Regions from separate parts of the Lysinibacillus sp. RS10 genome, predicted to be linked through region 3. Evidence: a T-box and tRNA genes for the amino acid it is inferred to sense, from the RefSeq annotation. Region 3 holds a T-box; the other regions hold tRNA genes.
The links. A T-box is a leader RNA that pairs with one kind of tRNA and senses whether it is charged. The one in region 3 lies ahead of ACB089_RS06745 (valine--tRNA ligase), so its partner is inferred to be a tRNA-Val.
Positions count from the first base shown of each region.

Region 1: it has a tRNA-Val gene. The T-box ahead of ACB089_RS06745 (valine--tRNA ligase) is inferred to sense a tRNA for this amino acid. The anticodon was not compared.
Region 2: it has a tRNA-Val gene. The T-box ahead of ACB089_RS06745 (valine--tRNA ligase) is inferred to sense a tRNA for this amino acid. The anticodon was not compared.

Region 1 covers NZ_CP167122.1:49,239-59,482, forward strand. The annotation lists rRNA gene ACB089_RS00345 (23S ribosomal RNA) at 162-3,089, shown strand; rRNA gene rrf (5S ribosomal RNA) at 3,313-3,428, shown strand; gene mbcS (acyl-CoA synthetase MbcS) at 3,532-5,109, opposite strand; tRNA gene ACB089_RS00360 (tRNA-Asn) at 5,378-5,454, shown strand; tRNA gene ACB089_RS00365 (tRNA-Glu) at 5,569-5,643, shown strand; tRNA gene ACB089_RS00370 (tRNA-Val) at 5,717-5,792, shown strand; tRNA gene ACB089_RS00375 (tRNA-Tyr) at 5,807-5,890, shown strand; tRNA gene ACB089_RS00380 (tRNA-Gln) at 5,906-5,980, shown strand; tRNA gene ACB089_RS00385 (tRNA-Lys) at 5,994-6,066, shown strand; gene ACB089_RS00390 (hypothetical protein) at 6,064-6,231, opposite strand; gene rocF (arginase) at 6,502-7,407, shown strand; gene sigW (RNA polymerase sigma factor SigW) at 7,541-8,104, shown strand; gene ACB089_RS00405 (zf-HC2 domain-containing protein) at 8,118-8,744, shown strand; gene cdaA (diadenylate cyclase CdaA) at 8,894-9,730, shown strand; gene ACB089_RS00415 (YbbR-like domain-containing protein) at 9,723-10,244, shown strand, end outside.
Region 2 covers NZ_CP167122.1:4,855,739-4,865,982, forward strand. The annotation lists rRNA gene ACB089_RS24180 (23S ribosomal RNA) at 1-1,411, opposite strand, end outside; tRNA gene ACB089_RS24185 (tRNA-Ala) at 1,502-1,577, opposite strand; tRNA gene ACB089_RS24190 (tRNA-Ile) at 1,590-1,666, opposite strand; rRNA gene ACB089_RS24195 (16S ribosomal RNA) at 1,759-3,310, opposite strand; tRNA gene ACB089_RS24200 (tRNA-Ala) at 3,455-3,530, opposite strand; tRNA gene ACB089_RS24205 (tRNA-Pro) at 3,547-3,623, opposite strand; tRNA gene ACB089_RS24210 (tRNA-Arg) at 3,634-3,710, opposite strand; tRNA gene ACB089_RS24215 (tRNA-Leu) at 3,728-3,816, opposite strand; tRNA gene ACB089_RS24220 (tRNA-Gly) at 3,822-3,896, opposite strand; tRNA gene ACB089_RS24225 (tRNA-Leu) at 3,945-4,029, opposite strand; tRNA gene ACB089_RS24230 (tRNA-Lys) at 4,051-4,126, opposite strand; tRNA gene ACB089_RS24235 (tRNA-Thr) at 4,134-4,209, opposite strand; tRNA gene ACB089_RS24240 (tRNA-Val) at 4,213-4,288, opposite strand; rRNA gene rrf (5S ribosomal RNA) at 4,299-4,414, opposite strand; rRNA gene ACB089_RS24250 (23S ribosomal RNA) at 4,529-7,456, opposite strand; rRNA gene ACB089_RS24255 (16S ribosomal RNA) at 7,637-9,188, opposite strand; gene ACB089_RS24260 (hypothetical protein) at 10,230-10,244, opposite strand, start outside.
Region 3 covers NZ_CP167122.1:1,329,544-1,339,787, reverse strand. The annotation lists gene ACB089_RS06755 (bifunctional folylpolyglutamate synthase/dihydrofolate synthase) at 1-1,200, opposite strand, end outside; gene ACB089_RS06750 (bifunctional folylpolyglutamate synthase/dihydrofolate synthase) at 1,197-2,489, opposite strand; gene ACB089_RS06745 (valine--tRNA ligase) at 3,077-5,722, opposite strand; T-box leader at 5,850-6,138, opposite strand; gene ACB089_RS06740 (valyl-tRNA synthetase) at 6,416-7,084, opposite strand; gene ACB089_RS06735 (CoxG family protein) at 7,411-7,857, opposite strand; gene ACB089_RS06730 (VC0807 family protein) at 8,338-9,030, shown strand; gene hemL (glutamate-1-semialdehyde 2,1-aminomutase) at 9,454-10,244, opposite strand, start outside.

The sequences.
Region 1 (10,244 bases), 1.3 Mb from region 3:
ACAAACCTAGGGTTTGTAAGATTACGTTTTGCGTTCAGTTTTGAAGGTTCATTCTTCTGAATGAAACACTTCAAAACTTGTTCTTTGAAAACTGGATAAAACGACATTGAAATTGTAACAAACACATTTATTTTTTAAGTTTTTTATAGGCTTAATAACTTGGTTAAGTTATTAAGGGCGCACGGCGAATGCCTTGGCACTAGGAGCCGAAGAAGGACGGCACTAACACCGATATGCTTCGGGGAGCTGTAAGTGAGCTTTGATCCGGAGATTTCCGAATGGGGGAACCCACTACGTTTAATCGCGTAGTATCTTGACGTGAATTCATAGCGTCTTGAAGGCAGACCCAGGGAACTGAAACATCTAAGTACCTGGAGGAAGAGAAAGAAAAATCGATTCCCTGAGTAGCGGCGAGCGAAACGGGAAGAGCCCAAACCAAGAGGCTTGCCTCTTGGGGTTGTAGGACACTCAATACGGAGTTACAAAAGAGCGAGTTAGATGAAGCGACTTGGAAAGGTCCGCCAGAGCAGGTAAAAGCCCTGTAGTCGAAAGTTCGTTCTCTCCTGAGTGGATCCTGAGTACGGCGGAACACGTGAAATTCCGTCGGAATCCGGGAGGACCATCTCCCAAGGCTAAATACTACCTAGTGACCGATAGTGAACCAGTACCGTGAGGGAAAGGTGAAAAGCACCCCGGAAGGGGAGTGAAAGAGATCCTGAAACCGTGTGCCTACAAGTAGTTAGAGCCCGTTAATGGGTGATAGCGTGCCTTTTGTAGAATGAACCGGCGAGTTACGATTACGTGCGAGGTTAAGCTTTAGAAGGCGGAGCCGCAGCGAAAGCGAGTCTGAATAGGGCGAATTAGTACGTGGTCGTAGACCCGAAACCAGGTGATCTACCCATGTCCAGGGTGAAGGTGAGGTAACACTTACTGGAGGCCCGAACCCACGCACGTTGAAAAGTGCGGGGATGAGGTGTGGGTAGCGGAGAAATTCCAATCGAACTTGGAGATAGCTGGTTCTCTCCGAAATAGCTTTAGGGCTAGCCTCGTGATGAGAATACTGGAGGTAGAGCACTGTTTGGACTAGGGGGCCATCCCGGTTTACCGAATTCAGACAAACTCCGAATGCCAGATATTTATACACGGGAGTCAGACTGCGAGTGATAAGATCCGTAGTCAAAAGGGAAACAGCCCAGACCACCAGCTAAGGTCCCAAAGTAATCGTTAAGTGGAAAAGGATGTGGCGTTGCACAGACAACCAGGATGTTGGCTTAGAAGCAGCCATCATTTAAAGAGTGCGTAATAGCTCACTGGTCGAGTGACGCTGCGCCGAAAATGTATCGGGGCTAAACGATTCACCGAAGCTGTGGATTGACATCTACGATGTCAGTGGTAGGAGAGCGTTCTAAGTGCGTTGAAGTCAGACCGGAAGGACTGGTGGAGCGCTTAGAAGTGAGAATGCCGGTATGAGTAGCGAAAGACGGGTGAGAATCCCGTCCACCGTATGACTAAGGTTTCCTGAGGAAGGCTCGTCCGCTCAGGGTTAGTCGGGACCTAAGCCGAGGCCGATAGGCGTAGGCGATGGACAACAGGTTGATATTCCTGTACCACCTCCTCACCGTTTGAGAAATGGGGGGACGCAGTAGGATAGGGTAAGCGCGCCGTTGGTTGTGCGCGTCCAAGCAGTAAGGCGTGTGTGTAGGCAAATCCGCACACTGTAACGTTGAGCTGTGATGGCGAGTCCGTATGGACGAAGTTCCTGATTTCACACTGCCAAGAAAAGCCTCTATCGAGGTGAGAGGTGCCCGTACCGCAAACCGACACAGGTAGTCGAGGAGAGAATCCTAAGGTGTGCGAGAGAACTCTCGTTAAGGAACTCGGCAAAATGACCCCGTAACTTCGGGAGAAGGGGTGCTCTTGAGCGTGCAAGCGCATGAGAGCCGCAGTGAATAGGCCCAGGCGACTGTTTAGCAAAAACACAGGTCTCTGCAAAACCGTAAGGTGACGTATAGGGGCTGACGCCTGCCCGGTGCTGGAAGGTTAAGAGGAGTGGTTAGCGCAAGCGAAGCTGCGAATTGAAGCCCCAGTAAACGGCGGCCGTAACTATAACGGTCCTAAGGTAGCGAAATTCCTTGTCGGGTAAGTTCCGACCCGCACGAAAGGCGTAACGATCTGGGCACTGTCTCAACGAGAGACTCGGTGAAATTATAGTACCTGTGAAGATGCAGGTTACCCGCGACAGGACGGAAAGACCCCGTGGAGCTTTACTGTAGCCTGATATTGAATTTTGGTACAACTTGTACAGGATAGGTAGGAGCCAGAGATCTCGGAGCGCCAGCTTCGAAGGAGGCGTCGGTGGGATACTACCCTGGTTGTATTGAAATTCTAACCCATGCCCCTTAGCGGGGCAGGAGACAGTGTCAGGCGGACAGTTTGACTGGGGCGGTCGCCTCCTAAAAGGTAACGGAGGCGCCCAAAGGTTCCCTCAGAATGGTTGGAAATCATTCGTAGAGTGTAAAGGCACAAGGGAGCTTGACTGCGAGACCTACAAGTCGAGCAGGGTCGAAAGACGGGCTTAGTGATCCGGTGGTTCCGCATGGAAGGGCCATCGCTCAACGGATAAAAGCTACCCCGGGGATAACAGGCTTATCTCCCCCAAGAGTCCACATCGACGGGGAGGTTTGGCACCTCGATGTCGGCTCATCGCATCCTGGGGCTGTAGTCGGTCCCAAGGGTTGGGCTGTTCGCCCATTAAAGCGGTACGCGAGCTGGGTTCAGAACGTCGTGAGACAGTTCGGTCCCTATCCGTCGTGGGCGTAGGAAATTTGAGAGGAGCTGTCCTTAGTACGAGAGGACCGGGATGGACACACCGCTGGTGTACCAGTTGTCTTGCCAAAGGCATCGCTGGGTAGCTATGTGTGGACGGGATAAGTGCTGAAAGCATCTAAGCATGAAGCCCCCCTCAAGATGAGATTTCCCATTACGCAAGTAAGTAAGATCCCTCAAAGACGATGAGGTAGATAGGTTCGAGGTGGAAGTGTGGTGACACATGGAGCTGACGAATACTAATCGATCGAGGACTTAACCAAAATGTTTGAAACATTCAATGCACCGTTTATCCAGTTTTGAAAGAACAAAACCTTTCATATAAGGGTTTCAAGATACGATGTATATTGAAAGCCGAAGAGAGCTTCAAGACACAAGTAGTACAAGGAAGCAAACGAGTGAATGAGCGAGCGTACCTCTGTACGTGACCGATTGAGCGAGAGAAGCTGACGCAGTAATACGCCGTGTATTGGAGATCGAAAATAGTCTAGTGATGATGGCAAAGAGGTCACACCCGTTCCCATACCGAACACGGAAGTTAAGCTCTTTAGCGCCGATGGTAGTTGGGGGCTTCCCCCTGTGAGAGTAGGACGTCGCTAGGCGCAAAAAGTCGCTGCTGATAAAATCAGTAGTGGCTTTTTTTATGTTCAAAAGAAGAAGGAGACATTTCAACCGAGTGATTGGTGAAATGTCTCCTTTATTATTTTATACAGTTGCTGCTCGTAACTCTATACGACGAATCTTGCCAGAAGTTGTTTTTGGTAGTTCATCGATAAAGACAATACTACGAGGATATTTATAAGGAGCTGTTAATACTTTAACGTGCTCCTGTAGCTCTTTTGTTAACTCGTCCTCATCTCGATCTCTGAAGCCTTCTCGTAAGATGACGAAGGCTTTAACAATATGTCCTCTAATTTCATCTGGTGCTGCAACAACAGCACATTCTTGTACAGCTTCATGTTTATTTAAAGCATCCTCTACTTCGAATGGACCAATTGTATAGCCTGATGAAATAATAATGTCATCTCCTCGACCTTCAAACCAGAAGTAACCATCTTCATCACATTTTGCTTGGTCACCGGTAATATACCAATCGCCACGGAAGGCAGCTTGTGTGCGTTCAGGCTCGCGATAGTACTCTTTAAATAGAGCAGGAGATGATTTGTGTATTGCGATATCTCCAACCTCTCCAATCGGTACCTCGTTGCCTTCATGATCTATAATACGGACAATATTGCCTGGGGTAGGAACACCCATTGACCCCGGACGTAACTCAGTGTTTTCAAGTGTGCCGATTAATAAAGTATTTTCCGTTTGGCCATAGCCATCGCGCACTTTAAGACCAAAGTTGTTCTTAAATGTTTCGATGACTGGTCGATTTAATGGCTCACCAGCAGAAACGGCACTACGTAGAGAAGATAGATTATAGTCTTTTAAATTATCAAGCTTCGCCATAATTCGATATTCTGTTGGAGTACAGCATAATACATTGACCTTCTCATCTTGAATTAGCTGAAGGTATGTTTTTGGATCAAATCCTCCGTGATAGACAAAGGCAGTTGCGCCCAACATAATTGTGGATAAAAATGGGCTCCAAATCCATTTTTGCCACCCTGGAGCTGCTGTAGCCCATACTAAATCACCTTCGCGTACACAAAGCCATTGAGAAGCAGCTGTTCTAATATGTGCATATCCCCAACCATGCGAATGAACAGCTCCTTTTGGTTTGCCGGTCGTACCAGATGTATAAGAAAGGAATGCCATATCATCTCGTTTAGTAGCAGCTGCTGTAAATGTATCTGGCTGTGTACTAGCCAATTCATCTAAAGATGTCCAATCACCTGTAGCAGAACCTATAATCAATTTATTATTTAAAGCTTCTACTGAAGATGTAATACGATCAACCTCACCAGTGAACGCTTCATAGGCAATTACGGCACTTGCAGAAGAGTGCTCCATACGATACTCTAAATCACTTGCACGTAACATTTCTGAACATGAAATAGGAACAATTCCAGCTTTTAGACAGCCAAGGAAGACAAAGTAAGCCTCAGGCAGACGTGGAATAATAACTAATACGCGATCTCCTTTTTGAAGCCCCTTCTTCGTAAAGGCATGCGCGTATTGATTCATTTTTTGTACAAGCTCAACATAGGAAATTGTCCGGCGCTCTTGTTGAGTGTTTAGCCATCGTATTGCTTGACGGTCACTATCCTGGGAAAATTTCTCTAACTCCTCTGTAATATTATAAAATTCTGGTGCAATTAAATCGTTTGTTACCATGTGAACATTCCTCCCCCAAACAAATTTAATAGAAAATTCATAAAACTATTCTCATTTTAACAATTACAATAATATACAGCAAGAATATTTTATACATAAGATAGAAATATTAGATTTAATAGAGAACTATTATGGTATTAGTTAATGTCCAGGAAAGCTTCGACAAAAAATATTAAAATTTTCACAAAAAGTATTGCATAATTTAGTGTGCTTGCTATAATAATAAATGTACTTAAGAGGTTTTAAAAACCAAATTGAATACTATTGTTCCGAAGTAGCTCAGTTGGTAGTAGCACCTGACTGTTAATCAGGTTGTCGCAGGTTCGAGTCCTGCCTTCGGAGCCATTTTTTTGCTCATTTTTATGATAATCTTATACATAAGAAAAATTTAAAAAAGTGTTGCAATAAAAAACAAATAGTGTTAGAATAAATATTGTCTTGTTTGAGACATTGAAAAATGGCCCCTTGGTCAAGTGGTTAAGACACCGCCCTTTCACGGCGGTAACACGGGTTCGAATCCCGTAGGGGTCACCATTTTAAAAGCTTTGTAGTAATGCGAAGGCTTAAAAAGAAAATAAACTGTTAAGAAATAAACACCTGTTTCTATGGAGGATTAGCTCAGCTGGGAGAGCATCTGCCTTACAAGCAGAGGGTCGGCGGTTCGAGCCCGTCATCCTCCACCATAATGTGTTATTTCGGAGGGGTAGCGAAGTGGCTAAACGCGGCGGACTGTAAATCCGCTCCTTAGGGTTCGGCGGTTCGAATCCGTCCCCCTCCACCAGTTTTTATAAATGATTGGGGTATAGCCAAGCGGTAAGGCAACGGATTTTGATTCCGTCATGCCTAGGTTCGAATCCTAGTACCCCAGCCATTTCTTCTTTTATGAGCCATTAGCTCAGTTGGTAGAGCATCTGACTTTTAATCAGAGGGTCGAAGGTTCGAGTCCTTCATGGCTCACTTTTTTATAGAATAAAACTTATTCAAAAGTGTTACATTAACTACAGATACTAATCTCTTACTGAAAACAGTAGGAGATTTTTTTTTATGTTCTTTTTCTGGCTCTTCATCGAAATATGTACGTAACTGCACATTCCACTCCGGTAGAGCGCTTTCTACGAACATAGTCTAAAGCCTCCTTGTTGCTCATACATCGCTCCTGCGGTGTCTGAGATCTCACGGCTATTCCTCTAGAAAGCTTTGCTCTGTGACGACAACAAAGTGACAGTAGCTACTCACCTTCCTTGGCGCCATATGCTTTCATGACAACAAACTTTTTAATGAAGAATAGATTTTAGTATTTTTGGTTGTATAAATATGCGAAAAAATGTTGGGTTGAGCCAAGGTGGATGTAGGCTTTACAATAGTCTTACAACTAAAAGGGGGTATGAAAAGATGAATAAATTAAATATTTCTATTATTGGTGTGCCTACTGATTATGGGCAAACACGTAGAGGAGTAGATATGGGACCAAGTGCTATCCGCTACGCAGGTGTTGTAGAACGCTTAGAGGCAATTGGTCATGATGTACATGATAAAGGGGATATACGTGTTAGTCAGAAACAAGAAGGTCCTATTGTCGATAAACAACTATTAAATTTAGAGGAAGTTATTGATGTAAGTACATCTTTAGCAAACAATGTAAATGAAGCACTGGAACAGAAGGAGTTTCCACTTGTATTTGGTGGTGATCATAGTATTGCTATTGGTACACTTGCAGGGCTTGGCGAGCATTACAAAAACTTAGGTGTTATCTGGTTTGATGCACATGCTGATTTAAACACTCCTGAAACGACACCGTCTGGTAATATACATGGTATGCCGTTAGCTGTTAGCATTGGGCTAGGTCATGAACGCTTAGTGCAAATTCGTAATTATGCGCCAAAAATTAAACCTGAAAACGTTATTATTATCGGGGCACGTTCTGTAGATCCAGGAGAGCGTGAATTGATTCGTCAACAAGGAATCAAGGTGTACTCAATGCATGAGATAGATCGTCTTGGTATGACGCGTGTAATAGAAGATGCTCTGGCCTATTTAAGAGAGCGCGATGTAGATGGTTTGCATTTATCACTCGATTTAGATGGGTTAGATCCACTTTATACGCCAGGAGTGGGGACACCTGTACCTGGTGGTATTACGTATCGAGAAAGTCATTTAGCGATGGAAATGATTCAGGAATCAGGTATGCTAACTTCTGCTGAATTTGTTGAGGTTAATCCAATTTTAGATGAAAAGAATAGAACAGCAGATGTTGCTGTTGCATTAATGGGTTCTTTATTTGGTGAAACACTAGTTTAAAGAAATTTAACAAAAATTTGCCTATTGCCACAATGTATAAAAATCTTTTGATATAATTAATAACAAAATGAAACTTTTCTTATAGATGGGTCGTATAGTATAAGACAGTTGTAAAGGTGGAGAAATCAACACAATGGATGCGTTCGTAAACAAGAAAATAAAACAAGTGCTTAAAGGCGATCAAAACGCATTTGCCGATATTGTGAGTCTCTATCAGCACAAACTGTACCAAGTATGCTATAGGATGTTAGCAAACAAGCAAGAATCTGAGGATATTGCACAGGAAGCGTTTGTTCGTGCCTATATGAACTTGCATACTTTTGATCAGAAAAGAAAATTTTCGACGTGGCTTTATCGTATAGCGACAAATCTCTGTATAGACCGCATCCGGAAGAAAAAGCCGGATTATTATTTAGATGCGGAAGTAGCTGGTACAGAAGGGCTTGATATGTATTCGCAAATCGCAGCAGATGATCAGCTACCAGAGGAACAGGTAGAGCAAATGGAATTACAAGATCGCATTCAATATGAGATTGGATGTTTGCCGGATAAATACCGTTCAGTTATAGTATTGAAATATATTGAAGAATTATCGTTGCAGGAAATTAGTGAGATTTTAGATATGCCTCTTGGAACGGTGAAAACGAGAATTCACCGCGGACGTGAAGCATTACGTAAGCAATTAAACAATCTGTAGGAGGGGAAGCGTCATGAATACTTGTCCAGAGCATATTATAGACTATATGCATGATTATTTAGATGGTGACATTAGTCGTGAGCATGAGCAAGAGTTAAAACAACATTTGCATACATGCAGTGATTGTAAACAATTGATGCAGGAATTGAGTGAAACAATCGCTTTTGTGAAGAGTGCTTCCCATATTACAGCACCTCCGCATTTTGAAAAAGCTGTGATGGCTCGTTTACCGAAACCCAAAAGTCGTGTAGGCATACAAAAATGGATTCGCCGGCATCCGTTCTTTGTGGCAGCAGCAGTTTTTTGTTTATTCATGAGTGCAACTTTACTTGGTAATTTTATGGATGACCAGCATTTCTCCGTGACCAAACAACCAAACCTAGTTGTTGAAGGGCAGACGGTTATTGTGCCGGAGGGAGAAGTTGTAAAAGGCGACATTGTTGTTAAAAATGGTGATTTAATTGTTGAAGGGGAAGTGGATGGCAATGTCACAGTTATTAACGGACAGTATATGGCATCTTCAGCAGTTGTTTCAGGTAAAATAGAGGAAATTGACGAAGCATTCGAATGGCTCTGGTATACGATCAAAAATTCAGTAAAGGATGCCATAACATTCGAAGAGAACCAAGAAACTAAATAACACTCTATACGTCCTAAAAGATAGTGCACGTGAGAGGCTGAAAGGTCTACTCTTTTGAGTAGACTTTTTATTTGAAAAAAGTTACATTTGTTAAGGATGTGCTATACTAAAATGTGTATGTATTCGCAATGAAAAGTGGGGGATGCCACATGCAAATTATCGAACAATTCACAGATTTAACACCCGTGAATATTGTTATTAACTTCATAGATGTACTGCTTGTTTGGTACGTTGTTTATAAAATTTTAACCCTCATTAAAGGTACGAAGGCTGTCCAATTATTAAAAGGAATTTTCGTGATTATTATTGCGCGCATCGCTACTGATTATTTAGGGTTACAAACTTTAGGTTGGATGCTAAATCAAGTCATCGAGTTCGGTTTCTTGGCGATTATTATCATTTTCCAACCTGAAATAAGACGTGGTCTTGAACAAATTGGTCGAGGTAAGTTATTCCAACGTTCAACTAGTCAAGTGGAGGAAGAGCAAACCAGACTTATTGAGGCCATGAAGAAATCTGTTAGTTATATGGCCAAACGTCGTATTGGGGCGTTAATTTCTATTGAGAAGGAAACTGGTCTAAATGAATATATCGAAACAGGCATAGGTCTAAATGCTGAAATTTCATCAGAGTTACTGATCAACATTTTTATACCTAATACACCACTTCATGATGGAGCGGTTATTATGCAGAAAGATAAAGTAACGGCAGCAGGCTGTTATTTACCGCTTTCTGAAAGCCCGTTTATCTCAAAAGAGCTTGGGACACGCCACCGTGCTGCACTTGGCTTAAGTGAAGTGACAGATGCCATTACTATTGTCGTATCAGAGGAAACTGGTGCCATCAGTATTACACTGAATGGGAATCTACACCGAAATCTTTCTCTAGAGGAATTCGAAGGGCTGTTACGTAAGATGTGGTTCGGAGCAACACAAGAATCAAATGCAGCCTCTAAGTTGACTTGGAGGGGGAAAAAGAATGGATAAAATGATGGATAGCCCTTGGGTATTACGAATCATCGCATTAATTCTAGCTTGTTTGTTATTTTTCTCCGTTCGTACTGAATTATCTCCTTTAAGTAAAACAATAACAAGTGAGCAAACAACGGTAATTCGCGATGTACCAGTAGATGTTTTTTATGACGATAAGAACCTAATTGTTACAGGGATACCAAAGACCGTGGATGTTACAATAAAAGGACCGATGCCACTTGTTATACAAGCACAGACATCGAAGGATTTCTCCGTATTCGTAGATTTAAGTAAACTACTGATTGGTGAACACACCGTAGCGCTGAAGTACGAGAATATTTCTGATAAGTTGCAAGTTACATTAGACCCAGCGACTGTAAAGATAAGTATTGAGGAAAAGGTCACGCAGGAATTTCGTGTTGACCCTGAGATGAATAATCGTTTAATTGAACAAGGCTATATATTAGAAGGCATGACTGCTAATCCAGCTACGGTGTATGTTACAGGTCCCAAAAGTGTTATTGAAAAC
Region 2 (10,244 bases), 1.6 Mb from region 3:
CTATCGGCCTCGGCTTAGGTCCCGACTAACCCTGAGCGGACGAGCCTTCCTCAGGAAACCTTAGTCATACGGTGGACGGGATTCTCACCCGTCTTTCGCTACTCATACCGGCATTCTCACTTCTAAGCGCTCCACCAGTCCTTCCGGTCTGACTTCAACGCACTTAGAACGCTCTCCTACCACTGACATCGTAGATGTCAATCCACAGCTTCGGTGAATCGTTTAGCCCCGATACATTTTCGGCGCAGCGTCACTCGACCAGTGAGCTATTACGCACTCTTTAAATGATGGCTGCTTCTAAGCCAACATCCTGGTTGTCTGTGCAACGCCACATCCTTTTCCACTTAACGATTACTTTGGGACCTTAGCTGGTGGTCTGGGCTGTTTCCCTTTTGACTACGGATCTTATCACTCGCAGTCTGACTCCCGTGTATAAATATCTGGCATTCGGAGTTTGTCTGAATTCGGTAAACCGGGATGGCCCCCTAGTCCAAACAGTGCTCTACCTCCAGTATTCTCATCACGAGGCTAGCCCTAAAGCTATTTCGGAGAGAACCAGCTATCTCCAAGTTCGATTGGAATTTCTCCGCTACCCACACCTCATCCCCGCACTTTTCAACGTGCGTGGGTTCGGGCCTCCAGTAAGTGTTACCTCACCTTCACCCTGGACATGGGTAGATCACCTGGTTTCGGGTCTACGACCACGTACTAATTCGCCCTATTCAGACTCGCTTTCGCTGCGGCTCCGCCTTCTAAAGCTTAACCTCGCACGTAATCGTAACTCGCCGGTTCATTCTACAAAAGGCACGCTATCACCCATTAACGGGCTCTAACTACTTGTAGGCACACGGTTTCAGGATCTCTTTCACTCCCCTTCCGGGGTGCTTTTCACCTTTCCCTCACGGTACTGGTTCACTATCGGTCACTAGGTAGTATTTAGCCTTGGGAGATGGTCCTCCCGGATTCCGACGGAATTTCACGTGTTCCGCCGTACTCAGGATCCACTCAGGAGAGAACGAACTTTCGACTACAGGGCTTTTACCTGCTCTGGCGGACCTTTCCAAGTCGCTTCATCTAACTCGCTCTTTTGTAACTCCGTATAGAGTGTCCTACAACCCCAAGAGGCAAGCCTCTTGGTTTGGGCTCTTCCCGTTTCGCTCGCCGCTACTCAGGGAATCGATTTTTCTTTCTCTTCCTCCAGGTACTTAGATGTTTCAGTTCCCTGGGTCTGCCTTCAAGACGCTATGAATTCACGTCAAGATACTACGCGATTAAACGTAGTGGGTTCCCCCATTCGGAAATCTCCGGATCAAAGCTCACTTACAGCTCCCCGAAGCATATCGGTGTTAGTGCCGTCCTTCTTCGGCTCCTAGTGCCAAGGCATTCGCCGTGCGCCCTTAATAACTTAACCAAGTTATTAAGCCTATAAAAAACTTAAAAAATAAATGTGTTTGTTACAATTTCAATGTCGTTTTATCCAGTTTTCAAAGAACAAAAAAAATGGTGGAGCCTAGCGGGATCGAACCGCTGACCTCCTGCGTGCAAGGCAGGCGCTCTCCCAGCTGAGCTAAGGCCCCAAGAGGTATATATGGTGGGCCTAAATGGACTCGAACCATCGACCTCACGCTTATCAGGCGTGCGCTCTAACCAGCTGAGCTATAGGCCCTCTTAGAAGTTTTATTTTTTTATAAACCTTCAAAACTGAACGCAAAACGTAATCTTACAAACCCTAGGTTTGTATTCCGAAAATATCCTTAGAAAGGAGGTGATCCAGCCGCACCTTCCGATACGGCTACCTTGTTACGACTTCACCCCAATCATCTATCCCACCTTCGGCGGCTGGCTCCAAAAGGTTACCCCACCGACTTCGGGTGTTACAAACTCTCGTGGTGTGACGGGCGGTGTGTACAAGGCCCGGGAACGTATTCACCGCGGCATGCTGATCCGCGATTACTAGCGATTCCGGCTTCATGTAGGCGAGTTGCAGCCTACAATCCGAACTGAGAACGACTTTATCGGATTAGCTCCCTCTCGCGAGTTGGCAACCGTTTGTATCGTCCATTGTAGCACGTGTGTAGCCCAGGTCATAAGGGGCATGATGATTTGACGTCATCCCCACCTTCCTCCGGTTTGTCACCGGCAGTCACCTTAGAGTGCCCAACTAAATGATGGCAACTAAGATCAAGGGTTGCGCTCGTTGCGGGACTTAACCCAACATCTCACGACACGAGCTGACGACAACCATGCACCACCTGTCACCGTTGTCCCCGAAGGGAAAACTATATCTCTACAGTGGTCAACGGGATGTCAAGACCTGGTAAGGTTCTTCGCGTTGCTTCGAATTAAACCACATGCTCCACCGCTTGTGCGGGCCCCCGTCAATTCCTTTGAGTTTCAGTCTTGCGACCGTACTCCCCAGGCGGAGTGCTTAATGCGTTAGCTGCAGCACTAAGGGGCGGAAACCCCCTAACACTTAGCACTCATCGTTTACGGCGTGGACTACCAGGGTATCTAATCCTGTTTGCTCCCCACGCTTTCGCGCCTCAGCGTCAGTTACAGACCAGAAAGTCGCCTTCGCCACTGGTGTTCCTCCAAATCTCTACGCATTTCACCGCTACACTTGGAATTCCACTTTCCTCTTCTGCACTCAAGTCCCCCAGTTTCCAATGACCCTCCACGGTTGAGCCGTGGGCTTTCACATCAGACTTAAAGGACCGCCTGCGCGCGCTTTACGCCCAATAATTCCGGACAACGCTTGCCACCTACGTATTACCGCGGCTGCTGGCACGTAGTTAGCCGTGGCTTTCTAATAAGGTACCGTCAAGGTACAGCCAGTTACTACTGTACTTGTTCTTCCCTTACAACAGAGTTTTACGATCCGAAAACCTTCTTCACTCACGCGGCGTTGCTCCATCAGGCTTTCGCCCATTGTGGAAGATTCCCTACTGCTGCCTCCCGTAGGAGTCTGGGCCGTGTCTCAGTCCCAGTGTGGCCGATCACCCTCTCAGGTCGGCTACGCATCGTCGCCTTGGTGAGCCGTTACCTCACCAACTAGCTAATGCGCCGCGGGCCCATCTTATAGCGACAGCCGAAACCGTCTTTCAGTATTTCACCATGAAGTAAAATAGATTATTCGGTATTAGCCCCGGTTTCCCGGAGTTATCCCAAACTATAAGGTAGGTTGCCCACGTGTTACTCACCCGTCCGCCGCTAACGTCAAAGGAGCAAGCTCCTTCTCTGTTCGCTCGACTTGCATGTATTAGGCACGCCGCCAGCGTTCGTCCTGAGCCAGGATCAAACTCTCCATAAAAAGAAATTTGATTAGCTCAAATTGTTTTGCTGGCATCATGTTTGATGTCCAAAATTTGTTTCGTTCACTAACTCAAGGATAGCTACTTAAAACTTTATTGATTACGTTTTGCTTGTTCAGTTTTCAAGGTTCATTTATTTTAATTGGTGGAGCCTAGCGGGATCGAACCGCTGACCTCCTGCGTGCAAGGCAGGCGCTCTCCCAGCTGAGCTAAGGCCCCTAAATTTAAGAAAAAATGGTCGGAATGACAGGATTCGAACCTACGACCCCTTGGTCCCAAACCAAGTGCTCTACCAAGCTGAGCTACATTCCGTTTGTTTTATTGGCGCGCCCGGCAGGAGTCGAACCCACAACCTTCTGATCCGTAGTCAGACGCTCTATCCAATTGAGCTACGGGCGCTAATTATAAAAATAAAATGGTGCCGAGGGCCGGAATCGAACCGGCACGGTAGTCACCTACCGCAGGATTTTAAGTCCTGTGCGTCTGCCAGTTCCGCCACCCCGGCACATTTGGAGCGGAAGACGAGGTTCGAACTCGCGACCCCCACCTTGGCAAGGTGGTGTTCTACCACTGAACTACTTCCGCATGTGCATAAGATTTATTTATCCTGGCAATTATGAAATTCTTAAAAAATGGTGCGGGTGAAGGGAGTCGAACCCCCACGCCTTGCGGCGCTAGATCCTAAGTCTAGTGCGTCTGCCAATTCCGCCACACCCGCATATTTTGTTGGCAATTTAAATGGTGAGCCATGAAGGACTCGAACCTTCGACCCTCTGATTAAAAGTCAGATGCTCTACCAACTGAGCTAATGGCTCAAAACTATGGTGCCGGCGATAGGAGTCGAACCCACGACCTACTGATTACAAGTCAGTTGCTCTACCAACTGAGCTACACCGGCAAATGGTGGAGGATGACGGGCTCGAACCGCCGACCCCCTGCTTGTAAGGCAGGTGCTCTCCCAGCTGAGCTAATCCTCCTGGGTATAATGCCTAGCGACGTCCTACTCTCACAGGGGGAAGCCCCCAACTACCATCGGCGCTAAAGAGCTTAACTTCCGTGTTCGGTATGGGAACGGGTGTGACCTCTTTGCCATCATCACTAGACTATTTTAAAGACAAGATTTATTATAACACATTTTGTTATAATTGCAAGCTTTTTTTAAAAACTTTCTTGTTCTTTCAAAACTGGATAAACGTGCATTGAATGTTTCAAACATTTTGGTTAAGTCCTCGATCGATTAGTATTCGTCAGCTCCATGTGTCACCACACTTCCACCTCGAACCTATCTACCTCATCGTCTTTGAGGGATCTTACTTACTTGCGTAATGGGAAATCTCATCTTGAGGGGGGCTTCATGCTTAGATGCTTTCAGCACTTATCCCGTCCACACATAGCTACCCAGCGATGCCTTTGGCAAGACAACTGGTACACCAGCGGTGTGTCCATCCCGGTCCTCTCGTACTAAGGACAGCTCCTCTCAAATTTCCTACGCCCACGACGGATAGGGACCGAACTGTCTCACGACGTTCTGAACCCAGCTCGCGTACCGCTTTAATGGGCGAACAGCCCAACCCTTGGGACCGACTACAGCCCCAGGATGCGATGAGCCGACATCGAGGTGCCAAACCTCCCCGTCGATGTGGACTCTTGGGGGAGATAAGCCTGTTATCCCCGGGGTAGCTTTTATCCGTTGAGCGATGGCCCTTCCATGCGGAACCACCGGATCACTAAGCCCGTCTTTCGACCCTGCTCGACTTGTAGGTCTCGCAGTCAAGCTCCCTTGTGCCTTTACACTCTACGAATGATTTCCAACCATTCTGAGGGAACCTTTGGGCGCCTCCGTTACCTTTTAGGAGGCGACCGCCCCAGTCAAACTGTCCGCCTGACACTGTCTCCTGCCCCGCTAAGGGGCATGGGTTAGAATTTCAATACAACCAGGGTAGTATCCCACCGACGCCTCCTTCGAAGCTGGCGCTCCGAGATCTCTGGCTCCTACCTATCCTGTACAAGTTGTACCAAAATTCAATATCAGGCTACAGTAAAGCTCCACGGGGTCTTTCCGTCCTGTCGCGGGTAACCTGCATCTTCACAGGTACTATAATTTCACCGAGTCTCTCGTTGAGACAGTGCCCAGATCGTTACGCCTTTCGTGCGGGTCGGAACTTACCCGACAAGGAATTTCGCTACCTTAGGACCGTTATAGTTACGGCCGCCGTTTACTGGGGCTTCAATTCGCAGCTTCGCTTGCGCTAACCACTCCTCTTAACCTTCCAGCACCGGGCAGGCGTCAGCCCCTATACGTCACCTTACGGTTTTGCAGAGACCTGTGTTTTTGCTAAACAGTCGCCTGGGCCTATTCACTGCGGCTCTCATGCGCTTGCACGCTCAAGAGCACCCCTTCTCCCGAAGTTACGGGGTCATTTTGCCGAGTTCCTTAACGAGAGTTCTCTCGCACACCTTAGGATTCTCTCCTCGACTACCTGTGTCGGTTTGCGGTACGGGCACCTCTCACCTCGATAGAGGCTTTTCTTGGCAGTGTGAAATCAGGAACTTCGTCCATACGGACTCGCCATCACAGCTCAACGTTACAGTGTGCGGATTTGCCTACACACACGCCTTACTGCTTGGACGCGCACAACCAACGGCGCGCTTACCCTATCCTACTGCGTCCCCCCATTTCTCAAACGGTGAGGAGGTGGTACAGGAATATCAACCTGTTGTCCATCGCCTACGCCTATCGGCCTCGGCTTAGGTCCCGACTAACCCTGAGCGGACGAGCCTTCCTCAGGAAACCTTAGTCATACGGTGGACGGGATTCTCACCCGTCTTTCGCTACTCATACCGGCATTCTCACTTCTAAGCGCTCCACCAGTCCTTCCGGTCTGACTTCAACGCACTTAGAACGCTCTCCTACCACTGACATCGTAGATGTCAATCCACAGCTTCGGTGAATCGTTTAGCCCCGATACATTTTCGGCGCAGCGTCACTCGACCAGTGAGCTATTACGCACTCTTTAAATGATGGCTGCTTCTAAGCCAACATCCTGGTTGTCTGTGCAACGCCACATCCTTTTCCACTTAACGATTACTTTGGGACCTTAGCTGGTGGTCTGGGCTGTTTCCCTTTTGACTACGGATCTTATCACTCGCAGTCTGACTCCCGTGTATAAATATCTGGCATTCGGAGTTTGTCTGAATTCGGTAAACCGGGATGGCCCCCTAGTCCAAACAGTGCTCTACCTCCAGTATTCTCATCACGAGGCTAGCCCTAAAGCTATTTCGGAGAGAACCAGCTATCTCCAAGTTCGATTGGAATTTCTCCGCTACCCACACCTCATCCCCGCACTTTTCAACGTGCGTGGGTTCGGGCCTCCAGTAAGTGTTACCTCACCTTCACCCTGGACATGGGTAGATCACCTGGTTTCGGGTCTACGACCACGTACTAATTCGCCCTATTCAGACTCGCTTTCGCTGCGGCTCCGCCTTCTAAAGCTTAACCTCGCACGTAATCGTAACTCGCCGGTTCATTCTACAAAAGGCACGCTATCACCCATTAACGGGCTCTAACTACTTGTAGGCACACGGTTTCAGGATCTCTTTCACTCCCCTTCCGGGGTGCTTTTCACCTTTCCCTCACGGTACTGGTTCACTATCGGTCACTAGGTAGTATTTAGCCTTGGGAGATGGTCCTCCCGGATTCCGACGGAATTTCACGTGTTCCGCCGTACTCAGGATCCACTCAGGAGAGAACGAACTTTCGACTACAGGGCTTTTACCTGCTCTGGCGGACCTTTCCAAGTCGCTTCATCTAACTCGCTCTTTTGTAACTCCGTATTGAGTGTCCTACAACCCCAAGAGGCAAGCCTCTTGGTTTGGGCTCTTCCCGTTTCGCTCGCCGCTACTCAGGGAATCGATTTTTCTTTCTCTTCCTCCAGGTACTTAGATGTTTCAGTTCCCTGGGTCTGCCTTCAAGACGCTATGAATTCACGTCAAGATACTACGCGATTAAACGTAGTGGGTTCCCCCATTCGGAAATCTCCGGATCAAAGCTCACTTACAGCTCCCCGAAGCATATCGGTGTTAGTGCCGTCCTTCTTCGGCTCCTAGTGCCAAGGCATTCGCCGTGCGCCCTTAATAACTTAACCAAGTTATTAAGCCTATAAAAAACTTAAAAAATAAATGTGTTTGTTACAATTTCAATGTCGTTTTATCCAGTTTTCAAAGAACAAGTTTTGAAGTATTTCATTCAGAAGAATGAACCTTCAAAACTGAACGCAAAACGTAATCTTACAAACCCTAGGTTTGTATTCCGAAAATATCCTTAGAAAGGAGGTGATCCAGCCGCACCTTCCGATACGGCTACCTTGTTACGACTTCACCCCAATCATCTATCCCACCTTCGGCGGCTGGCTCCAAAAGGTTACCCCACCGACTTCGGGTGTTACAAACTCTCGTGGTGTGACGGGCGGTGTGTACAAGGCCCGGGAACGTATTCACCGCGGCATGCTGATCCGCGATTACTAGCGATTCCGGCTTCATGTAGGCGAGTTGCAGCCTACAATCCGAACTGAGAACGACTTTATCGGATTAGCTCCCTCTCGCGAGTTGGCAACCGTTTGTATCGTCCATTGTAGCACGTGTGTAGCCCAGGTCATAAGGGGCATGATGATTTGACGTCATCCCCACCTTCCTCCGGTTTGTCACCGGCAGTCACCTTAGAGTGCCCAACTAAATGATGGCAACTAAGATCAAGGGTTGCGCTCGTTGCGGGACTTAACCCAACATCTCACGACACGAGCTGACGACAACCATGCACCACCTGTCACCGTTGTCCCCGAAGGGAAAACTATATCTCTACAGTGGTCAACGGGATGTCAAGACCTGGTAAGGTTCTTCGCGTTGCTTCGAATTAAACCACATGCTCCACCGCTTGTGCGGGCCCCCGTCAATTCCTTTGAGTTTCAGTCTTGCGACCGTACTCCCCAGGCGGAGTGCTTAATGCGTTAGCTGCAGCACTAAGGGGCGGAAACCCCCTAACACTTAGCACTCATCGTTTACGGCGTGGACTACCAGGGTATCTAATCCTGTTTGCTCCCCACGCTTTCGCGCCTCAGCGTCAGTTACAGACCAGAAAGTCGCCTTCGCCACTGGTGTTCCTCCAAATCTCTACGCATTTCACCGCTACACTTGGAATTCCACTTTCCTCTTCTGCACTCAAGTCCCCCAGTTTCCAATGACCCTCCACGGTTGAGCCGTGGGCTTTCACATCAGACTTAAAGGACCGCCTGCGCGCGCTTTACGCCCAATAATTCCGGACAACGCTTGCCACCTACGTATTACCGCGGCTGCTGGCACGTAGTTAGCCGTGGCTTTCTAATAAGGTACCGTCAAGGTACAGCCAGTTACTACTGTACTTGTTCTTCCCTTACAACAGAGTTTTACGATCCGAAAACCTTCTTCACTCACGCGGCGTTGCTCCATCAGGCTTTCGCCCATTGTGGAAGATTCCCTACTGCTGCCTCCCGTAGGAGTCTGGGCCGTGTCTCAGTCCCAGTGTGGCCGATCACCCTCTCAGGTCGGCTACGCATCGTCGCCTTGGTGAGCCGTTACCTCACCAACTAGCTAATGCGCCGCGGGCCCATCTTATAGCGACAGCCGAAACCGTCTTTCAGTATTTCACCATGAAGTAAAATAGATTATTCGGTATTAGCCCCGGTTTCCCGGAGTTATCCCAAACTATAAGGTAGGTTGCCCACGTGTTACTCACCCGTCCGCCGCTAACGTCAAAGGAGCAAGCTCCTTCTCTGTTCGCTCGACTTGCATGTATTAGGCACGCCGCCAGCGTTCGTCCTGAGCCAGGATCAAACTCTCCATAAAAAGAAATTTGATTAGCTCAAATTGTTTTGCTGGCATCATGTTTGATGTCCAAAATTTTGTTTCGTTCACTAACTCGAGGTTAGCTACTAAAAACTTTATTGATTACGTTTTGCTTGTTCAGTTTTCAAGGTTCATTTCGTTGCCGTTTCATTTCAGCAACTTTTATATCATAACATTTCTTGTTTTTGTTGTCAACATCTTTTTCAGAAGTTTTTCTCCGTTTCAGAGGCGACAACTCTTATATAATATCATTCTCGGTTTTCGATGTCAACATCTTTTTTAAATGTTTTTTCGAATCCGTTTTTGTTCTTGCGTCGTCTTAACGACAAGTAATAATTTATCACGATTCCATTACATCCGCAAGTGTTTTTTTGCTATAAAATTATCTTTTTAAAAAAATAATTAGTTAGTAAGCTATTTTGTGTTTTTTCGAGTAATAAACAACTCTTATAATCTCCTAGCTACTACTTTATTTGTTTTACTATACATCTCTTTCTCATAAATCTCAACAAGCTAAATCAATTATACCTCAGATAATTTCATCCGGAATCAGCTTTGTGCTTAGGCCTGCAGATGTTTTTTGTGCGAAAGCGCAGTGGCAGTGGCAACAACAACACGACGGTGGTCACTCAGGCGTTTTCACAGGATGTGAAGCTCTTAGCCTGAGTTCCTCTACTTCAGCGGGTGTTTGGATACCCGCTGAAAAGTGACTTAAAACCGCATTCATCTCACCATCTATAGCGGCAGGAGACTGCTATACCTGTCGCCACGCTTTCGGTACAAAAAACATTTAATGAAAGAAGTTAAACTCTAGTCCTTTTTAAACTACTCATTCTTCAGCCTTCCTCAATAATGCCTCAAAGTTGCCAGCCAGCTATTCCTAAACATCTTGAACGCATCTATGTCATCTACACATTACACTAACAAATACTCAATAGAGAAAACAGGAGCCAAAGTGCTTCTCCTGCACCTCGACTCCTGCTTATCATGTTTGTCCCTTATCAAATGAAACAATTCATTTTTCTTAAAGAGACTACTACATTAATCATTTGGTTT
Region 3 (10,244 bases):
TACAATAGTTCTCGACTTACTTTCTGACTGTCGTTGTAAAAATTGAACATAATCTTCTAACACTGCTTTATGAGAGGCATTGGACAGCTCAAGCATTTTTTGAGCAGCCATCGCACGAGAATTACTGAAATCAACAAAGTAAAAATAATCACTTACCTGCTCAAACTGAAGCAATATCTCTTTTACAGCTTTATCAGCAAGAATGCCAATGACAAAAGAAATCTGCTCTTCTGGGAACTCATGTTTTATCGTTTCTATTAATTTCTCAGCACTTGCTGGATTATGAGCACCGTCTAAAAAAATATAAGGCAAAATTTCTTCAAAGCGTCCTAAAATGGTTGCGTTTTTCACAGCTTTTTGAATAGCCTCTTTACTAATTTGTATCCTAAATGTGGTTGCCACTTCAAAAAAGGCTGTAATAGCAAGTGCCATGTTATTCGCCTGATGTGCTCCCTTCATTGTGCGTAGGAGCTTTGTAATACGGAAGCCATTATCATTATGCACATAACTCTCTCCATCATTCCTCTGCTCCACATAAAACTGATGATTTAACTCAAAAACGGATGAATGTATTTTTTTAGCTTCCTGATAAACTATATTCTTTGCCTCTAACGGCAACTCACCGATAATAACTGGTCGATCTGGCTTAATAATTCCAGCTTTATGGCGGGCAATACTTTCAATTGTATCTCCTAAAAAATTCGTATGCTCTAATGCGATACTTGGGATGATTGACACAATTGGTGTAACCACATTTGTACTATCAAGTAAGCCCCCCATACCTGCTTCAATAAGGGCAATATCTACATTACTCGCAACAAAATGTAAAAATGTTGCAACAGTTAAAAGTTCAAAATCTGTTAATTTTCCACTAAGTCCAGCTGCCTGCATTTGTTGGAATACCCGATTCATTTCCGCTTCCGTAATTGCTCGGCCCTCTACTTGAATTTGGTCATGTACGTCCAAAATACAAGGAGACATAAATTTACCAACACGTAAGCCATGTTCTTTGGCGATTGATTCTAGGAATGTAAGAGTCGAACCTTTACCATTAGTCCCTGCCAAATGCACGACTCGCAATTTTTTCTCTGGATTACCTACTCGTGCCAATGCCTCTTCAATTGCAGTTAGACCAGGTTTAATAACATCATCGCTCAAAACATTCCATTTTTCCTTATAGCTATTAAATTTTGGGATCATCGTTGTTCCCCCTGTAGCCATTGTCGTATTTCAGCTATGAAATACAATGAACCTGTAATGACTATAATATCCTCATCATTTCTTTGATGTAGCACTGTTTGAACCATTTCACGCCAATCCACACTAGACGATTTGTTCGTATTTGTAGATAATGAAGCTAATTTATCAGCAAGCATAGCATTCGGCAGTTCAATTTGTGTAAATGCTATTGATGTAGCAATACTATCCATTAAAGCAATACTATTCGCATGATCTTTATCTGACAATGCTGCATATATAAATCGATAATTTTGATGTGGATATACCGTTTTAAGTGTTTGAATTAGTGCAGCAGTTCCTTCTGAATTATGCGCTCCATCTAGTACTATATTATCAGGCAATTGCTCAAAACGTCCTGCCCACTGAGCGATCGCCAATGCTTGACGAATTGACTCATCTGAAATGTCAATTGCTCCATTCTCTCTTAACACGAGGATAGCTGTAATCGCTAGACTTGCATTATCTATCTGATGTGGCCCGGCCATTTTTACTGGGACATCTACCATCTCCACATTTACTTTTTGGTAATTAAAGAGCTGTATGTTAGCACTTTGCACAATGTTTTCAACCGTAAAATCTTTTCCTAAAACAAAGCATGGCGCATGTTGCTCATTTGCTATCTCCCGGATAACAGTAAGTGCCTCTTCACTTTTAACCCCGACAACAACTGGTACACTTTCTTTAATAATTCCTGCCTTTTCAAACGCTACCTTTGCTAATGTATCTCCTAAAAACGCAGTATGTTCTAGTGAAATCGTTGTAATAATTGAAATAAGTGGCGTAATGACATTCGTAGCATCTAAACGTCCACCAAGTCCTGTTTCAATCAGTGCAATATCCACTTCTTCATCCGCCAAGTATTGGAACATAATAAGTGTTACGACTTCAAAAAAGCTTGGAAATTCACCTTTATAATGTGTCTCAATAATAATAGAAACTTTGTTCATATAATGTAAAAATTGCGCATCAGAAATTGGAGTTCCATTAATAGTTATTCGTTCATTGACACACTCTAAATGAGGTGAAGTAAAGGCACCAACTTTGTAGCCAGCATGTTGTAGCATTTCTCTTAGTGCATTCACTGTTGAACCCTTACCATTTGAACCCGCTAAATGAATAGCGCGTAGCTTGTCCTGTGGTTTACCTAGAATCTCCAGTACCTCTCGCATCAATACGAGTGGTGCCCGTTTATGATCAACTGCCTTTAACGTAAAAATAAAATCTGTACATTCTTTCATCGATTTAAACAAAAGAAACACTCCCTCTTACTACAATATCTCTATTTTAGTACAAGTGATGCCCAATACACATACATTTCGAAAAAACTCTTGTTTACCTACACCATTTCACTGAATTTTGAGGCGGACGCCTTGTACCTGCCGCCTAGCTTTTAAAAATACATTATTCTGGTTCATCACCAAAACGTGTGGTTGATTTCCGTTCCGACTGGGCGCTTTCCTGTGGGCGTCCGATGAGCCGCTTGGGCCTACACGATGTAGGTCACGAAGGCGTTATCACAGGACGTGATGCTTTTAGCCTTCGTTCCTCTATTTGCTCGCTCCAGGGTCTCGGGCCAACACGATGTTGGTCACGAAGGCGTTATCACAGGACGTGATGGTTTTAGCCTTCGTTCCTCTATTCGCTGATCCCCAAGGAGTCACCCAGCCTCCACTCCAATCAACTTATTTACATAGTATATGTTTTAACAAATGTCATCCACAACTTTTGGTGATGAGCCATTATTCTATAAAATCTATATATTTTTTCCTAATATAATGCATATCTTTTGGTGCATATAAAAACAGCGGATGACTTTTCGTCATCCGCTGTTTCCTATTTACATATTTTTTAGTTCTTCTAAACGTTTTAATACAATCGCATGTTTACTTTCGTAATCGGCTAATTTTTCACGTTCAGCATTAACTAATGCTTCTGGCGCTTTGGATACGAATTTCTCATTCGATAATTTACCAGTAACAAGCTTCACTTCTTTTGCCCATTTTTCTAATTCTTTTTCAAGACGAGCAATTTCTTCTTCTAGGTTAATAAGTCCAACAAGTGGTAGGAATAGCTCCGCTCCAGTTACTACTGCTGTCATAGACTGACTAGGGGCCTCTAAACTTTCTCCAATTGTTAGTGACTCTGGATTACAGAATTTTTCTAAATATGCTTTATTTGCTTCAAGTACTGTAACCGTTACTGCATCTTTTGCTGAAATATATAGCGGTACTTTTTTGCTCATTGGTGTATTAACTTCCGCACGAATATTACGTACTGAACGTATAATATCCATTAGGAGCTTCATATTGTCTGCTTCCTCTGTAAAATGAAGATCCGCACGTACTGTTGGCCACGCTGCCACTGTAATTGATTCACCTTCATGTGGTAAGTGTTGCCAGATTTCTTCCGTAATGAACGGCATTAATGGATGTAATAGACGCATCGTTTGGTCTAACACGTAAGCTAAAATAGAACGAGTCGTTTTCTTAGCTGCTTCATCTTCACCATTTAACGGTAATTTCGCCATTTCAATATACCAAGAACAGAAATCATCCCAAATAAAGTTATACAGCTCGCGGCCAACTTCGCCAAATTCGTAGCGCTCTGCAAGTGATGTTACACGCTCAATTGTTTCATTTAGGCGAGTTAGAATCCATTTATCGGCAACTGATTTTTCACCAGTTAAGTCAATTTCATCATATGTCATACCTTCCATGTTCATTAAAGCGAAACGAGAGGCATTCCAAATCTTATTAGAGAAGTTCCATACAGCTTCTACTTTTTCAGTTGTATAGCGTAAATCTTGACCAGGTGATGATCCAGTAGCTAAGAAGTAACGTAATGAATCGGCACCGTATTGATCAATAACGTCCATAGGGTCTACACCATTGCCAAGTGATTTACTCATCTTGCGTCCTTCACCATCACGTACTAAACCGTGAATTAATACATCTTTGAATGGGCGCTGACCTGTAAATTCAAGACCTTGGAAAATCATTCGAGATACCCAGAAGAAAATAATATCATAACCAGTTACAAGTGTGCTTGTTGGATAGTAACGTTTATATTCTTCATTTGCTTCATCTGGCCAACCCATTGTTGAAAATGGCCATAATGCTGAAGAGAACCATGTATCTAATACATCTTCATCTTGTGTCCAATTCTCTGCATCTGCTGGCGCTTCTTTTCCTACGTAAATCTCACCTGTTTCATTGTGATACCATGCTGGGATTTGATGACCCCACCATAATTGGCGAGAGATACACCAGTCACGGATATTTTCCATCCAGCGAGAATATGTGTTTTCAAAACGAGATGGTACGAAGTTTACTTTTCCTTCTTCATCTTGTTGAAGCGCAAGTGAAGCATCAGCAAGTGGTTGCATTTTTACGAACCATTGTGCTGAAAGATACGGCTCTACAACGGCACCAGAACGTTCAGAGTGACCTACTGAATGGGTATGTTCTTCAATGCGAATAAGCACGCCTGCCTCTTGTAGATCAGCTACAATTTGCTTACGGCATTCAAAACGGTCCATACCATTATACTTGCCAGCAAGCTCGTTCATTGTACCATCTTCATGCATTACAAGAATGCGTTCTAAGTTGTGTCGGTTCCCAACCTCAAAGTCGTTTGGATCATGTGCCGGTGTCATTTTTACAACTCCAGTACCAAATTCCATATCTACGTAGTCATCTGCTACGATAGGGATTTCACGACCAACAATTGGTAAAATAACGGTTTTACCAATTAAGTGTTGATAACGCTCATCATTCGGGTGAACTGCTACTCCCGAGTCACCTAGCATTGTTTCAGGGCGTGTTGTCGCTACTTCCACAAATCCTGAGCCATCAGCTAATGGGTATTTCATGTGATAGAAAGCACCTTGAACATCGTGATAGATAACTTCAATATCTGATAACGCTGTTTTCGCAGCAGGGTCCCAGTTAATAATACGTTCACCACGATAGATTAAACCTTTTTCATATAATTGAATGAACACGGTTTTAACTGCATCAGAAAGACCTTGATCAAGTGTGAAACGCTCACGAGAATAATCTAATGCAAGGCCAAGCTTCGCCCATTGGTCGCGAATATGACTAGCGTACTCTTCTTTCCATTCCCATGTTTTTTCGAGGAATTTTTCACGACCTAAATCATAACGTGTAATATTATCTTCACGCAGTTTAGCCTCTACTTTTGCTTGTGTCGCTATACCTGCATGGTCCATTCCAGGTAACCAAAGTGCATCATACCCTTGCATGCGCTTCATACGAATTAAAATATCTTGTAATGTTGTATCCCAAGCATGACCAAGATGTAGTTTACCTGTTACATTCGGTGGTGGAATAACGATTGAATAAGGTTCCTTTTCACTCGTAGGCTGTGCCTCGAAAAATTTCCCTTGTAACCACCATTCATAACGACCCGCTTCAATGGACAGCGGATCATATTTTGTTGGCATTGAGATGTTTTCTGTCATTTTGACTCCTCCTGTTGATTCATTAGTTTTACCGATGTGAGATCGTACCAATCATTCTGTTTTATGTCTCATACCGAGGCACATTGACCAGAAGATTTAATGAAAATAAAAAAAACTCCTAACGTCTAAAAAGGACGAAGGAGTTTAAATTCGCGGTACCACCTTTAATTCCAGCAGAGGCGAATTAAGCAGTCACTTTACACACATTTCATCAGGAAATAGCATGCACTACTTTGCTTAAGCCTTTTACTACTGGCTCTCAATTCGGTAACGGTGTTTAACCGGCTTTAACTACTGTTAGTTCACTAAAGCTGCTCGAGGGCTACATTCAATTAGGTACATATAGAAACTTTTCAGCTACCGTTTCCTCTCTGAAAATGTACTATTAATTTACTCTTCCCTGTCATAGCATCTATATTCGACTTTTTCACATTGTACCGCAGAATCGTACAATTTTTCAAGTGATTTAGTCATTTTTTAGGAAGCACTACAAAGTAAGTAGAGAAGGAAGTGAAAATTCAAATGCGACGACGTAAGTATAATCCTTGGCTTTTACCACCATGGCTACGACAAGTTCGTTTTTATTGTAGAACGATAATCATGCCAATTTGCGCTTTTCAATTTATACGTGTCATCATCATTCCAACATCCGGTGATTTCATCATCCTATTGCTCCTGCTACTTCTATGCTATTTACTTTTGAATGATATTATTTAAAACACGAACCTTTAGCGGCGTATAGTCTTCCGTTAAATCCCAAATCATTGATGGAACTTCATGCCATGAGCTAGACTCACGAACTACAATATGACTTGAGGATTCTCTCAACACGGTTTTTTGCTCAACTGATGTAGTTTTTTCTTTTTTGGCTGAAGCTACTATAGCTTCAGACTTTTCCTTTTGTGCTGAAAATGTTACAGCTTTTGATTTTTCTTCTTGTATCGAAGTAACTACAGCGGCAGGTTGTTTTACTGGCGCTGGTTCTTCTACAAGTGCAACCTTCTCTATTTGGGCTGAAGCATTTACAGCGATCGACTGTTCTTCTAAAACATGAGCTTTTTCAAATGTTTGCTCAGGCTCATTAAAAATACTTGTAACCGTCCATTCGAGCTGACACATTTGATTAGTCAGTGTAGGTCGAACATCCTTGACCATTAAATCTTCAATAGCAGAATCCCTAGGTAAATCCACATTTAAAGGAACTGCATACTCAAAATAACCAGTATCTCCTTGAATATCAAGTGCATCAATTTGTACTAATTCTTCATCATCCATGAAAGCTTGCATGTCTCGAAAATCAAAGCGAACATGTGCGGTGATGTGATAAATACCCATTAATCGTAGTGAATCTTCTAGCTGCATTGTCTGCCACCTTGGCTTAATTTGCACAGCTGCTATTTCTGTTGGGCAGCCATAACCAGGAAAACAGAAAGTTTCACTCATATTCCAAGTTTTGTGTTCGATAATAATCCCTCCCCTTGCATCATATGAAGCTTCGGAGATTAATATGCTATAAGATAGTAAATAAGGGTACTGATGATAAAGAAGGTTTTTCGACGCTCATCCCTTCTTGATAACTAATATAATAGCTTACAAAAGTTCACGTAGAAATTTTTATTTTTGCATTAAAAATGGCATACTAGAAAATACTTCTAGCATGCCATTTTACTGTTGGTTTAACAGCTTTATTATACATTCACCAATTTAATTTTATTTGCTACACGATCTGTTAACATTTGTGTTGCTTTTGGTACGATTGGCTTAAAGATTGGGTTTAAAACAGGACCAGCTAATCCTCCTGCCTTTACTTCTAAATAGCCTGTCATTTTTGTATGATCTGCATCAATACTTTCTGCAAGGAAATAACCGTTCCCTGAAAAGTTATCAGAAAGTCCTTTTAATTCGAAAGTTACTTTCGAAGGTGCTAACCATTCTAAAATAGTAATCTCTACTTCAACTGTTTTTTTCAGAACACCGACGTTACCTTTAAACGTCCATGTTGAATGTTTTTCATCAATCATTTCATGTGCATTATAACCTGGGACAAGCTTTGCCCATTTTTCCATATCACTGACGAAATCCCATACATTTTCAATTCCTACGGGTACTTCGACTATGTGTGTGCCTGTTGCCATATCAATTCACTACTTTCTTTTATGAATAGATATATTATAAACGATTTCGCCCACAATTTGGCTATGCTGAAAGTTTTAATTTTGACAAAAAAATTATTTCAGTAATAACGATTATCTTCCCATTCACAAAAATCGAAAAAGCTATTTAAGATAAAGCCTTAGCTGTATTAAAGTGAGACCTTGAGTTGTTGCTCTCTATTTACATTCTACTTTCACGTAGAGGAAGGTTTAGACTTCATCGTCCCGCCCTGCTGTAACAGTAAATCTTTCTTGTTAGTCATACCTGTTCATATTACCCAATATTTATAAATGTAGTATACTAGAATGAAATGTCCGATTATTCAGTCATTAAAACGACGCAGCAATTCAGTTTAAGAAAAATGTTTTAGCTTGTTCAACTATTGGGCAAAATTATGTAGTTTAATGCTCTATAAGTATTAAAAGGCGCAAGCTGAATAGAGATAAATGGAGGGAAATATAGTGAAAAAACAACGTTCAAACAAAATATCAATTTTATTCGAGTTGATTTTTTATGCAGTATTACCTTATGTTATATGGAATCTTGGTAGAGAGCCTTTAGGTGATTATACAGCAATGCTGATTTCAACCATTCCTGGAATTGTTTATACCATTTACCGTTTTATTTTAGATAAGCAATTTAACATTACAGGCTTATTAATTTTAAGCTCACTAGCACTAGGTACGACGGTTAATTTGCTATCAGGTTCAGCAGAGCAAATGATTTGGAATGGTGTATATCTAAGTCTCTTCTATACATTTCTCTATATTGTTACGCTAATGATTAAGCGTCCTCTTTCTTTATATTTTGCTGTTGATTTTGTATATTTGCAAGGTTATGCACGAATGGAGAGCCGAGCATTATTTTTTCAAAAAGGCATCTTTAAATGGTTTCAATTTATTCAGGTTATTTTCATCATAAGAGGACTTTTTATGGCAGGATTAACAGTATACCTACTCCAAAAATACGGAATTGATGGTTATGGTGGCATGTTGATATATAAGCAAATCGCTGGGTGGGCTTTCTCGATTTTACTTATAGGCATGTTCTTTTATATAAATGTCCCAGTACGAAAGTTTTTTGCTAAGCAACAAAATCAATTGCAAGACAACAATCATCTAGCTCTCCAACAATCAAACGCAACTGTTGAATAAGCTTTATTTTCTTCTTCTCCTAACAGGGGCTTTCGTTTAATAAAAATAGGGCATCAACGAAGTAGTTATAGAAGGCTCTAACAAGCAAAATGATTGAGTTGATTATATTGGGTTATTCCCTTTCTCTTGGCATTACCTTAGATATTCCCGCAAATGTAAAGTTCCGTCCTCAACATGGATGACACCCTGATCAAGGCAATGTTCAATAAAAATAGATAGAGTATTTACCTATAATTTTTGCACGTTTACTTTAGATGTGTTGTTGAATCGTCTATCTGCAATAAAATCCTCATGTGCAAATTTTATAAGCATACAAAAAACCACTTCTTATCATATGTTAGAATTGATAAGAAGTGGTGACTAATTTGTTAATTGATAGAGAATTACACTACTTCATAAAAGGAACGTATTTTCGCTCTCTTTTTATCTTGCTAATTGTGCAAATACTTTATGGAAGGCTTCAACCGTTTTTGCGATATGCTCCTCCGTATGTGCAGTAGAAATGAATAATCCTTCAAATTGAGATGGCGGTAAGAAAATACCTTCCTCTGCCATTAGACGGAAATATTCAGCGAATAATTGTAAATCAGACGTTTTTGCTGAAGCAAAATCAATAACATTGTCATTCGTAAAGAAGAAACCTATCATGGAACCAGCACGATTAACAGTGTGTGGAATATTGTATTTCGTTGCTGCCTCTCGGAAACCAGCTTCTAATTGATCACCTAATTTTTTGAAGTATTCATACGTGCTTTTATCTAGGCGAGATAATGTTTCATAACCAGCAGTCATTGCTAATGGATTCCCTGACAATGTTCCAGCTTGATAGATTGGACCAGCTGGTGCTACTTGCTCCATAATGTCCTTTTTCCCTGCAAACGCGCCAACAGGAAGTCCACCGCCAATTACTTTTCCTAATGTTGTCATATCTGGTGTTACATCAAAATAACCTTGTGCACAGCCATAGTCAACACGGAAACCTGTCATCACTTCATCAAAAATCAACAGGGCTCCATACTCCTTTGTTAATTCACGTAAGCCTTGGAGGAAGCCTGGTTGTGGTGGTACAACACCCATATTTCCTGCCACTGGCTCAACAATTACTGCAGCAAGTTCAGAACCAAATTTTTCGAATACTAATTTTGCCCCTTCCAAATCATTGTACGCTACTGTTAATGTGTTACGTGCAATATCTGCTGGGACACCAGGGCTGT